DNA from 3 places in the Bradyrhizobium sp. Kon37 genome. Region 1 is predicted to be linked to each of the others. Evidence: predicted binding sites of a transcription regulator. Region 1 holds the regulator's gene; each other region holds the start of a gene.
The links. The regulator LexA, encoded in region 1, represses DNA repair genes until DNA is damaged. The targets are predictions, from matches to a motif close to TGTTCNNNNTGTGTTCNG.
Positions count from the first base shown of each region.

Region 2: recA (recombinase RecA) is a predicted target of LexA. The motif match lies at 1,851-1,868, and genes of this name have one in related genera.
Region 3: AC0L3J_RS00830 (DNA recombination protein RmuC) is a predicted target of LexA. The motif match lies at 1,807-1,824, and genes of this name have one in related genera.

Region 1 covers NZ_JBVVOY010000029.1:21,574-24,850, reverse strand. The annotation lists gene AC0L3J_RS32670 (molybdopterin molybdotransferase MoeA) at 30-1,241, shown strand; gene lexA (transcriptional repressor LexA) at 1,417-2,118, shown strand; gene AC0L3J_RS32660 (hypothetical protein) at 2,614-3,048, shown strand; gene AC0L3J_RS32655 (GAF domain-containing protein) at 3,270-3,277, shown strand, end outside.
Region 2 covers NZ_JBVVOY010000007.1:61,273-64,549, reverse strand. The annotation lists gene AC0L3J_RS16510 (hypothetical protein) at 1-584, opposite strand, end outside; gene recA (recombinase RecA) at 688-1,776, opposite strand; gene AC0L3J_RS16500 (hypothetical protein) at 2,054-2,221, shown strand; gene AC0L3J_RS16495 (DUF2798 domain-containing protein) at 2,950-3,207, opposite strand.
Region 3 covers NZ_JBVVOY010000001.1:150,836-154,112, reverse strand. The annotation lists gene AC0L3J_RS00835 (AmpG family muropeptide MFS transporter) at 1-395, opposite strand, end outside; gene AC0L3J_RS00830 (DNA recombination protein RmuC) at 576-1,775, opposite strand; gene def (peptide deformylase) at 1,947-2,471, shown strand; gene fmt (methionyl-tRNA formyltransferase) at 2,606-3,277, shown strand, end outside.

The DNA.
Region 1 (3,277 bases):
CCCGAACGTGCCGAGCAGGAGTTTTCGCCGTGGCCTTGATGCCGGTTTCTGACGCGCTTGCCGCGGTGCTGGCGGGTGCAGAGCCGCTGCCGGAAGAAATGATTTCCCTCGACGAGGCCTACCATCGCGTGCTCGCGCGTGACGTCGCGGCGCGGCGCACGCAGCCGCCGCAGGCGATGTCGGCGATGGACGGCTACGCGGTGCGCGCGGCCGATGCCGCGACGATCGATTCGGAACTCACCGTCATCGGCGAAGTCGCGGCAGGCCGACCGTTCGCGGGGACGGTCGGCGCCGGCGAGGCCGTGCGGATCTTCACCGGCGGCGTCGTTCCCTTTGGCGCGGACGCCGTCGTGATCCAGGAGGACACGGTCGCCGCCGGCAAGCGTATCACGATCAAAGAAGCCGCCATCGCCGGACGGCACATCCGCGCCGCCGGCGTCGATTTCCGCGAGGGCGACGTGCTCCTGCGCAAGGGAAGTCGTCTCACCGAGCGCGACCTCGCGCTCGCCGCCGGGATGAACCATCCGCACCTTGCCGTTTTCAGGCGTCCGAGGGTCGCGATTCTCGCCACCGGCGACGAGCTGGTGATGCCGGGCACCACGCCCGGCCACGGCCAGATCGTCTACTCCAACGGCTACGCCCTGCACGCGCTCGCCCGCAGCGAGGGCGCCGAGACCATCGACCTTGGTATTGCCGCCGACACGCTGGAGGCGACCACCGCCGGCATCCGCCGCGCCCGCGAGAGCGGCGCCGACATCCTGATCACGACCGGCGGCGCATCGGTCGGCGACCACGATCTGGTCCAGCAGGCACTGAGGGAGGAAGGCATCGCACTGGCGTTCTGGAAGATCGCGATGCGGCCAGGCAAGCCGATGATGCACGGGCGGCTCGGCGCAATGGGGGTGATCGGCCTGCCGGGCAATCCCGTGTCGTCCTACGTGTGCGCTTTCCTGTTCATGGTGCCGCTGATTCGCGCCCTGTCGGGCCGTTCGGTGATTCACCATCGCCGTGAACGCGCCGTGCTCGGCCGCGAAATCGGCGCCAACGACCAGCGCGAGGACTATCTGCGCGCGCATCTGGAGGAGCGTGACGATGGCACGCGCGTCGTTCTTCCCGTCAATCATCAGGACTCTTCGCTGCTTGCGAATCTCGCTGCAGCACAGGTACTTCTCGTGCGCGCACCGTTCGCGCCGAAGGCCGAGGCCGGCACGGCTTGCGAAGTGTTGCGGCTCCCCGTCTGAGCGTCCCGCAATGCGCGTTCCGCGAACTTTGCTCTGTTCACGGTAAATTAAGCAGTTGCGGAACATGTATCGAACATATAGTGTCCGTTCATGATTTGTTTCGAGTATGTAGCGGCTTATTGCCGAACTCTGCGTCTCGGAATCGGACGACATCAACCGGGGGACTTTGGTCGAGATGTTAACGCGCAAACAATACGAGCTTCTGCGGTTCATCAGTGAACGTCTGAAGGAAAGCGGCGTGCCGCCCTCCTTCGACGAGATGAAGGATGCGCTCGATCTGCGCTCGAAGTCGGGCATCCATCGCCTGATCACGGCGCTCGAGGAGCGTGGCTTCATCCGACGCCTGCCCAACCGCGCCCGTGCGATTGAAGTCATCAAGCTGCCGGAGCTCCAGGCAGCCGCCGGCAGCCGCCGCGGCTTCACGCCGAGCGTCATCGAGGGCAATCTCGGCAAGGTGCGTGCGAGCTCCAGCCTGCCCGCGGACGACGGCGAACGTCCCGTCGCGGTGCCGGTGATGGGCCGCATCGCGGCCGGCACGCCGATCGAGGCGTTGCAGACCCGCAGCCATACGATCAGCGTGCCGCCCGACATGCTCGGCTCGGGCGAGCATTACGCGCTCGAAGTGCGCGGTGATTCCATGGTCGAGGCCGGCATCCTCGACGGCGACATGGCGCTGATCCAGCGCAACGAGAGCGCCGATACAGGCGACATCGTGGTGGCGCTGATCGACGACGAGGAAGCGACGCTGAAGCGCTTCCGCCGCCGCGGCGCCTCGATCGCGCTCGAGCCCGCCAACGCAGCCTATGAGGTCCGCATCCTGCCGCCCAACCGGGTGAAGATTCAAGGCAAGCTGATCGGGCTTTACCGGAAGTACTGATACCGGGAGTCCTTGATACCGGGAGTCCTTAATATCGGGAGTACTTCATACCGGAGGTGCCTGGCGCCTCGCGCGCTTCCTACCGGCATCGCCGGTCAGCGATTGGAGCGGATCATCGTCGTCTCCGGCTGGGTAGTCTTTCTGGTTCTGCACAGACTATCCGGCCCCTCCTTCGGCGCTGGCTCCTCGCGACGCCCACGAAACAGCACCGCTTCAAACGGCACCGCTTCGCGGCTCGAGTGTTCGAGGAAACACCATCCAGCGATCAAGCTCGACCGTTGCAGTTAAGCCGGCGATATTCGCGCACGCGCCTCCCGAATGCATCGCAACTCGCTTTGTTCCTATTGAATTCGGGAAAGATAATGTGATCGCGGCTCCCGGAAACCAGCCGCAGATTTGCCCACAACCAAGCAGAGCGTTCATGCTTCAACTCTGATAGAGGCCTGCGCCTCGATTAAGAGACGCGGGTTGCTATCCCAGCATGAGGAGCACCCGATGTGTGACTACAGCCTGCATGCCGTCGCGTCGCGCCCCGCCGAAGTCGGCGAGACGATCGTCACGACAAGCTTCCGCGGCACCTCGACGCGCGGCTTCGCCTCGGCAGCCGATCCGTCTGTTGCCGTCTGCCTGCTGCCGGGAACGGAGCTCGCCTTCGCCGACGACGTTCGCTACGACAATCGCTGGATCTGGACGCGCACCATCAATTCCCGCGTGGGCAAGTTCGGCAAGATCGACCCGCACGTTCCCGACCGCCATCATGATGCGATCGAATTCCCGGACGGCAAATACGTGCTGGTGACGCAGCTCGTCGAAGGCCAGCGCGCGACCGTTCTGCAACTGCCGGTGACTCAGTCGGTCACCGAGCGCGAGCACAAGGCGCAGATTACCGCCGACCGGCAGCCGACCGTCAGGCACCTGCCGATCGGCTGACACAGCCGCCTCCGGCTACGAGGTCGGGGGTCAGGATTGAATTGCCATCGCCGGCCGTGGCCGGCGAGATGGTACGGCTTGCGTCCGCGAAATCCAATCGGATGGACCAAGCCCGCACCTCTCCGCCGCACGAAGTTTGAGCCGCCCTGCCTGAATTTTGAACGTCCGCTTCGCAGCCAAATGACCGATGCTGTCAGGGCTTGAGACGGCGGACACGCTCGATGAAAAC
Region 2 (3,277 bases), on a different contig from region 1:
AGTTCTGCCAAAAGATCGAGCAAGGCCGGGCGCAGCATCAGCAATGCACTGAGATCCTGGTGAAGGAGATCGACGCACGCCTCAGGGCTCATCGCACGGTAGGCCGACCACGCCAACCGGGCAGTCTCGAACTCCTGGGCCCTAACAGGCACGACATGGATGTGCGGCTCGGACGCAGCGAGATCCTCACCGTGTGCTGTCGTCAGCTCGGATGAGACAAGTCGAAGTCGAAGTTTTGGCACCAGTGAGGAGCAGGAGCTGAGGTGGTCCAGCAGGCAGACGAGCTGCAATTGATCCCGGGGAGCTGGGTCGAACCAAAGTTCAACCACGTCATATTGCTCGCAGAAGTCCGCAAGGGACAAGTCTTTGCGATCCTTGATGCTCTTGGGCCAGCGGATGCCCCAATCAGACCAATGATCACCAGGCCCGAGATTCGCCGAACGCGGCGCGAAATAGGCTGCGAGCTTCTCGGGCGAGGGCAGCGGTCCCCACTCAAAGTGAAACGAGGATGAGATGACAAGCTCCGCCAGCCCGGACCGTGCGAGCTGGCCTCCGGACGAACTGGTCAAGATCAGACGCTTCATCGCACCACCCGGTGCCCCCACGCAAAACGAAACAGGCGCCGAAGACGTCGGCAACTCAACGTCCTCAGCGCCCGCTCCTCGCGAAAAACTCTACTGTTGAAGCTTACTCGTCGCCCGGCTCTTCGCCGTCGGCGTCACGCTCGGGGCTGCCGGCGAGAATCTGCTCGGCGATCAGGCCGGAGTTCTGGCGGATCGAGGTCTCGATCTTGGCGGTGATGTCCGGGTTGGCCTTCAGGAATGCTTTCGAATTCTCGCGGCCCTGGCCAAGACGCTGGCTGTCATAGGAGAACCAGGCGCCGGATTTCTCGACGATGCCGGCCTTGACGCCGAGATCGAGGATCTCGCCCATCTTGGAGACGCCCTCGCCGTACATGATGTCGAACTCGACCTGCTTGAAGGGCGGCGCCAGCTTGTTCTTGACGACCTTGACGCGCGTGGTGTTGCCGACCACTTCGTCGCGCTCCTTGATCGCGCCGATGCGGCGGATATCGAGGCGGACGGAGGCATAGAATTTCAGCGCGTTGCCGCCGGTGGTGGTTTCCGGCGAGCCGTACATCACACCGATCTTCATGCGGATCTGGTTGATGAAGATCACCATGGTATTGGACTTGTTGATGGACGCCGTCAGCTTGCGCAGCGCCTGGCTCATCAGACGAGCCTGCAGACCCGGCAGCGCATCGCCCATCTCGCCCTCGAGCTCGGCCTTCGGCACCAGCGCCGCGACCGAATCGATCACCAGCACGTCGACCGCGCCGGAGCGCACCAGCGTGTCGCAGATTTCCAGCGCCTGCTCGCCGGTGTCCGGCTGCGAGATCAGGAGCTCGTCGATGTTCACGCCCAGCTTGCGCGCATAGACCGGGTCGAGCGCGTGCTCGGCGTCGATGAAGGCGCAGATGCCACCCTTCTTCTGCCCTTCCGCCACCGTGTGCAGCGCCAGCGTGGTCTTACCCGAGGATTCCGGCCCGTAGATCTCCACGACGCGCCCCTTCGGCAGGCCGCCGATCCCGAGCGCGATATCGAGCCCGAGCGAGCCCGAGGAGACCGCCTCGACGTCCATCGAACGGTCGTTCTTGCCGAGCTTCATCACCGAGCCCTTGCCGAACTGCCGCTCGATCTGGGAGAGCGCGGCGGCCAGAGCTTTACTCTTGTCCATGGAAGATCCTTCGACGATACGCAGGGCAGTGGTGGACATTGGGTCGTGCTCCTTATGGCGAGGATTCGCTAGAGGGACAAACGGCTGGCGGGGCGGCGCGGCGATAAAATCAATGTACCCTATTTGTTCTAGGTTCGCAATATGTTCTTTTGGGGATTTGCGCGTTAAATGACGCGCATCAAAGACGGATGCCCTGCGCGCCGTCAGAATTCCGTAATCCTGCGGCACCGAACCTTTTCGCGGTCTGCGGCCTTCTCTGGGATGGGACTCTTGCATGGGAGTCTTGGACGGGACCGCAACTCTGGGGACCTCAGTCATGACGAACAACACGCATCACGATACGAGCCGGCGCAATCCACTGCTGGAGGCGGCGCAGGAGGAGATGCGCAAGTTCGAGCGCAAGGAAAACGAGTTCCGCAAGAAGGACCGCGAAGAGCGTGCCGCCGAGCTCCGTTTGCCGCTGGACGCGATCAAGGTTCACTAAAGCGGCCACGACGAGGGCTTAGGAGCTGACCGAGCAGGCCTACCGACTCGGCAGGCGGCGGTGTTTGGCGCCGGGACCGCGCTGGCGACGGTGCCCGAGCGACCGCCATTGATCTCACGGAGATCGGCACGGGAATAGGGATTCGCAGGGGCCTTGGAGGTGAAATCCGAGGCGATAAGGTATCTAAATACTACCACTAACTCATTGATTGAACGACGGAATTTTCCGGCAGGCTACTGTGCATGGGGTTGTTTTCGTGTTTTTGAAAGGCGCGCATGGGCCTTTCCACCCCGGAGCCGTCCCGGCACTCAACATCACCTACAGCAGAACCAGCAACCCGATGCCGATCACCAGCACTACGAAGCCAGCCGCCGTCGCGGCGGCGAATGACCGCTCTACGTTGTCCATGATGCCACCCCGTTGCCGGTGCGCCACGTTTCCCCCATGGCAGCACCGTCGCTGCGGAATCTCGCCTGCGGTTGTGTCCTGAGTTGTGCGAACGGATGTCGAAATTGGGACCGGTGCGGGGCCAGTCTGCGGCCCCCGAGCTCCGGCTTTCGCTGCCGCCGTCGCGGGCCTTGTCAGGCTGTCGTAAGCTGAGCCGGCTAGGGTCGCCTGGCTATGGTGTTGCAGCCCAGCACCTCAGCCTCCAATAACCTTCTCCCCGCTTGGTTCTTCCAAGCGGGGTTTTTTCATGCTGATTTCCTTGCCGATTTCTTTGTCGATTTTCATGCCGGCCGGCCGGTTTGCGAGCCGCCCTCCTCCTGCGTCAGCCGCAGCGAGAAGGCGCGGATCGCCGGCGCCGCGAGCAGCACGATCGGCAGCATCGCCGCCCATGCGATCAGCCACGACACCATCCAGTGCGCGAGGAAGTCCAGCGCGTTCCCTGCGGGAAAGCTGGCGATGCCCGCGGCGACCAGCGAGGTCAGTCCGGACTGGATGATTCCGAACACGAAATGAGAATAGCGGCGGGGAATGCCCAGCATGACGCGCCCATGTTGCTGACCGTCATCGGACCAAGCAAGGCACATGCCGCCGCGTTCCGGAAGGCGCCCT
Region 3 (3,277 bases), on a different contig from region 1:
GCGACGTAGAACGGCGAGCGGGCGGGATCGGTCAGCGCCAGCAGCAGGATCGCGATGATCAGCAGCAATTGCGAGAACAGCAGCCAGCCGCGCCGCCGCCCGAACGCTCGCGTGAACAGCGGCACATGCATTGCATCGACCAGCGGCGCCCACAGGAATTTCAGCGTGTAGGGCGTGCCGACCAGCGCAAACAGCCCGATGGTCTTGAGATCGACGCCCGATTCCCGCATCCACACCAGCAGCGTCGAGCCCGACAGCGCCAGCGGCAGCCCGGACGAGAAGCCGAGGAACAGCACGATCAGCACCCGCGGCTGCAGGTAAACGGCAAGGCTGTCACGCCAGGAGGTGGGGGCCGTGCCGGAGCCGGCAGGGGAGGTCGCGTCGGGTGCGGTCATGGCGGGGTGTTAGCAGATTCTGGGAGCGCTGCCTCTTCTCCCTCTCCCCGTTCTGACGGGGAGAGGGTCGGGGTGAGGGGCCTCTCTCCACAAATGAGATGGTTGTGAGACCTGTACCCCCTCACCCGGATCGCAAGGGCGATCCGACCTCTCCCCGCAAGCGGGGCGAGGTAAGGAAAGTCACTCCCCCGCCTGGAGCTTCCGCGGGAACAGCTCGGCAGCGCCGGTCGCGACCAGATGCGGTGCTTCCGGCGCATCGCTCTTGCTGAAATCGAGCTCTTCGATGCGCCCGGCGCGCTTCTCGATCTTGTCGGCGGAGATCAGTACCTGCCGCACGTCTTCGTTGGCGTCGGCAAAGTGCTTCTGCAGCTTGAGCACGCGATCGCGCAGGCGGCCGAGGTCGTCGCCGAGCTTGATCACCTCGGTGCGGATCTGGTCGGCGGCGTCGCGCATGCGCGCGTCCTTCATGATCTGCTGCATCACCTGGATCGCCAGCATCAAAAGCGACGGCGACACCAGCACGACGCGGGCGCGATACGCCTTCTGGATCACGTCGTCGAAACCGTCGTGGATTTCGGCGTAGACCGATTCCGACGGCACGAACATCAGCGCCATGTCCTGGGTCTCGCCGGCGACGAGATATTTTTCGGCGATGTCGCTGACATGCTTCATGACGTCGCCGCGCAGCCGCTGCGTGGCGATCCGCTTTTCCTCGTCGCTGCGCGCGTCATGCAGCGCGGTCATCGCCTCCAGCGGAAATTTCGCGTCGATGCAGAGCGGCCGCTGGTCGGGCAGGAACACGACGCAGTCCGGACGCTTGCCGGTCGAGAGCGTGAACTGGAACTCGTAGGCGCCCTTCGGCAGACCGTCCTGGACGATCGCCTCCATCCGCGCCTGACCGAAGGCGCCGCGCGACTGCTTGTTGGCGAGCACGTCGCGCAGGGTCGTCACCTGCGTGGTGAGGTCGGTGAGGTTCTTGTGCGCGCTGTCGATGATGCCGAGCCGCTCGTGCAGCGCGCGCAGGCTCTCCATGGTGTTGCGGGTGGTGTGCTCCATGGACTGGCCGACGCGGTGGGTCACCGAATCCAGCCGCTCGTTGACCGCGCGTGCCATGTCGGCCTGGCGGCCGGCCAGCGTCTGGGTCATGGCGTCGACCCGCCCCGAAGCCTCGCTCTGGGCATGCAGCATCTGGCTGATGCGCTCCTCGAGTTCGTCGGCGCGGATGGCGTTGGCCATCGCGAGTTCCGCCCCGCGCCGCCCGGAGCGCGCGATCACGACGGCGATCACCACCATCAGGATGAGGACCAGGGCGCCGAAGCCGATCAGCGCGTCCACGGTGCGCACCGACCAGTCGCCGAGCATGAAAATGATCTCGTTCATGCCCCTGCTTCTAGCCGATTCGCTCGGCGGCACGAACGAATAGCGAACATTTAGGGTAAATGCCCCGTTAATTTTTATGGTTAACGAAACCCGAAGTTTTATGGTTAGCGGAGGGTTAACGGGGTTCCCGGCCGGATTGACCGCATCGAACGCCCGGCTTAAATCGCGGCCATGGCCCTCAGAGAAATCATCATCCTGCCCGACAAGCAGCTGCGTCTGGTCTCCAAGCCGATCGAGAAGGTCACGCCGGAGATCCGCAAGCTTGCCGACGACATGTTCGAGACCATGTACGACGCGCCCGGCATCGGGCTCGCGGCGATCCAGATCGCGCAGCCGCTGCGGCTGATCACCATGGACCTCGCCAAGCCCGACCAGGACGGCGAGACCAAGCCCGAGCCGCGCGTCTTCATCAATCCGGAAATCCTCTCCTCCTCGGAGGACCTGTCGGTCTACGAGGAAGGCTGCCTGTCGATCCCCGAATATTACGAGGAGGTCGAGCGTCCCGCGAAGGTGCGGGTGCGCTACATGGATCTGGACGGCAAGGTGCACGAGGAGGACGCGGAAGGCCTCTACGCCACCTGCATCCAGCACGAGATCGACCATCTCAACGGCGTGCTGTTCGTCGACTATCTGTCAAAGCTCAAGCGCGACCGCGTGCTGAAGAAGTTCGAGAAAGCCGCCAAGCGCGCGGAGTGAGTAGGGTTCTCTCTCGTCGTCATGGCCGGGCTTGACCCGGCCATCCACGCCTTGCTTGCTTTGTCGCCAAGACCGTGGATGCCCGGGATAAGCCCGGGCATGACGGAGAAACCATCCTTACCGAGCGCCGCCACATGCCCCTCCGCCTGATCTTCATGGGCACGCCCGATTTCTCCGTGCCGACGCTGCTCGAGCTCGTCGCGCATGGCCACGAGATCGCGGCCGTGTATACGCGCGCGCCCAAGCCCGGCGGCCGGCGCGGCCTGCAATTGCAGCCGACCCCGGTGGAAGAGGCCGCGCGAAAGCTTGGCGTGCCCGTGCTGACGCCGAAGACGCTGAAGACGCCGGAGGCGCTGGAAGAATTTCGCGCCTTCGACGCTGATGCGGCCGTCGTCGTCGCCTATGGCATGATCCTGCCGCAGGCGATCCTCGATGCGCCAAAGCTCGGCTGCTATAATCTGCACGCCTCGCTGCTGCCACGCTGGCGCGGCGCCGCTCCCATCAACCGCGCGATCATGGCCGGCGATGCCGAGAGCGGCGTGATGGTGATGAAGATGGATGTCGGGTTGGACACCGGCGACGTCGCCATGGCGGAACGGCTCGCGATCACGGACAATATGACCGCGCTCGATCTGCACGATCGTCTGTCCCGGCTCGGTGCCGATCTGATGGTGCGCGCCATGGCCGCGCTCGCCCGCGGCGGGCTTCAGCTCAAGCAGCAGAGTGAGGACGGCGTCACCTATGCCGCCAAGATCGACAAGGCCGAAGCGCGGATCGACTGGACCAGGCCCGCGCGCGAGGTGCTG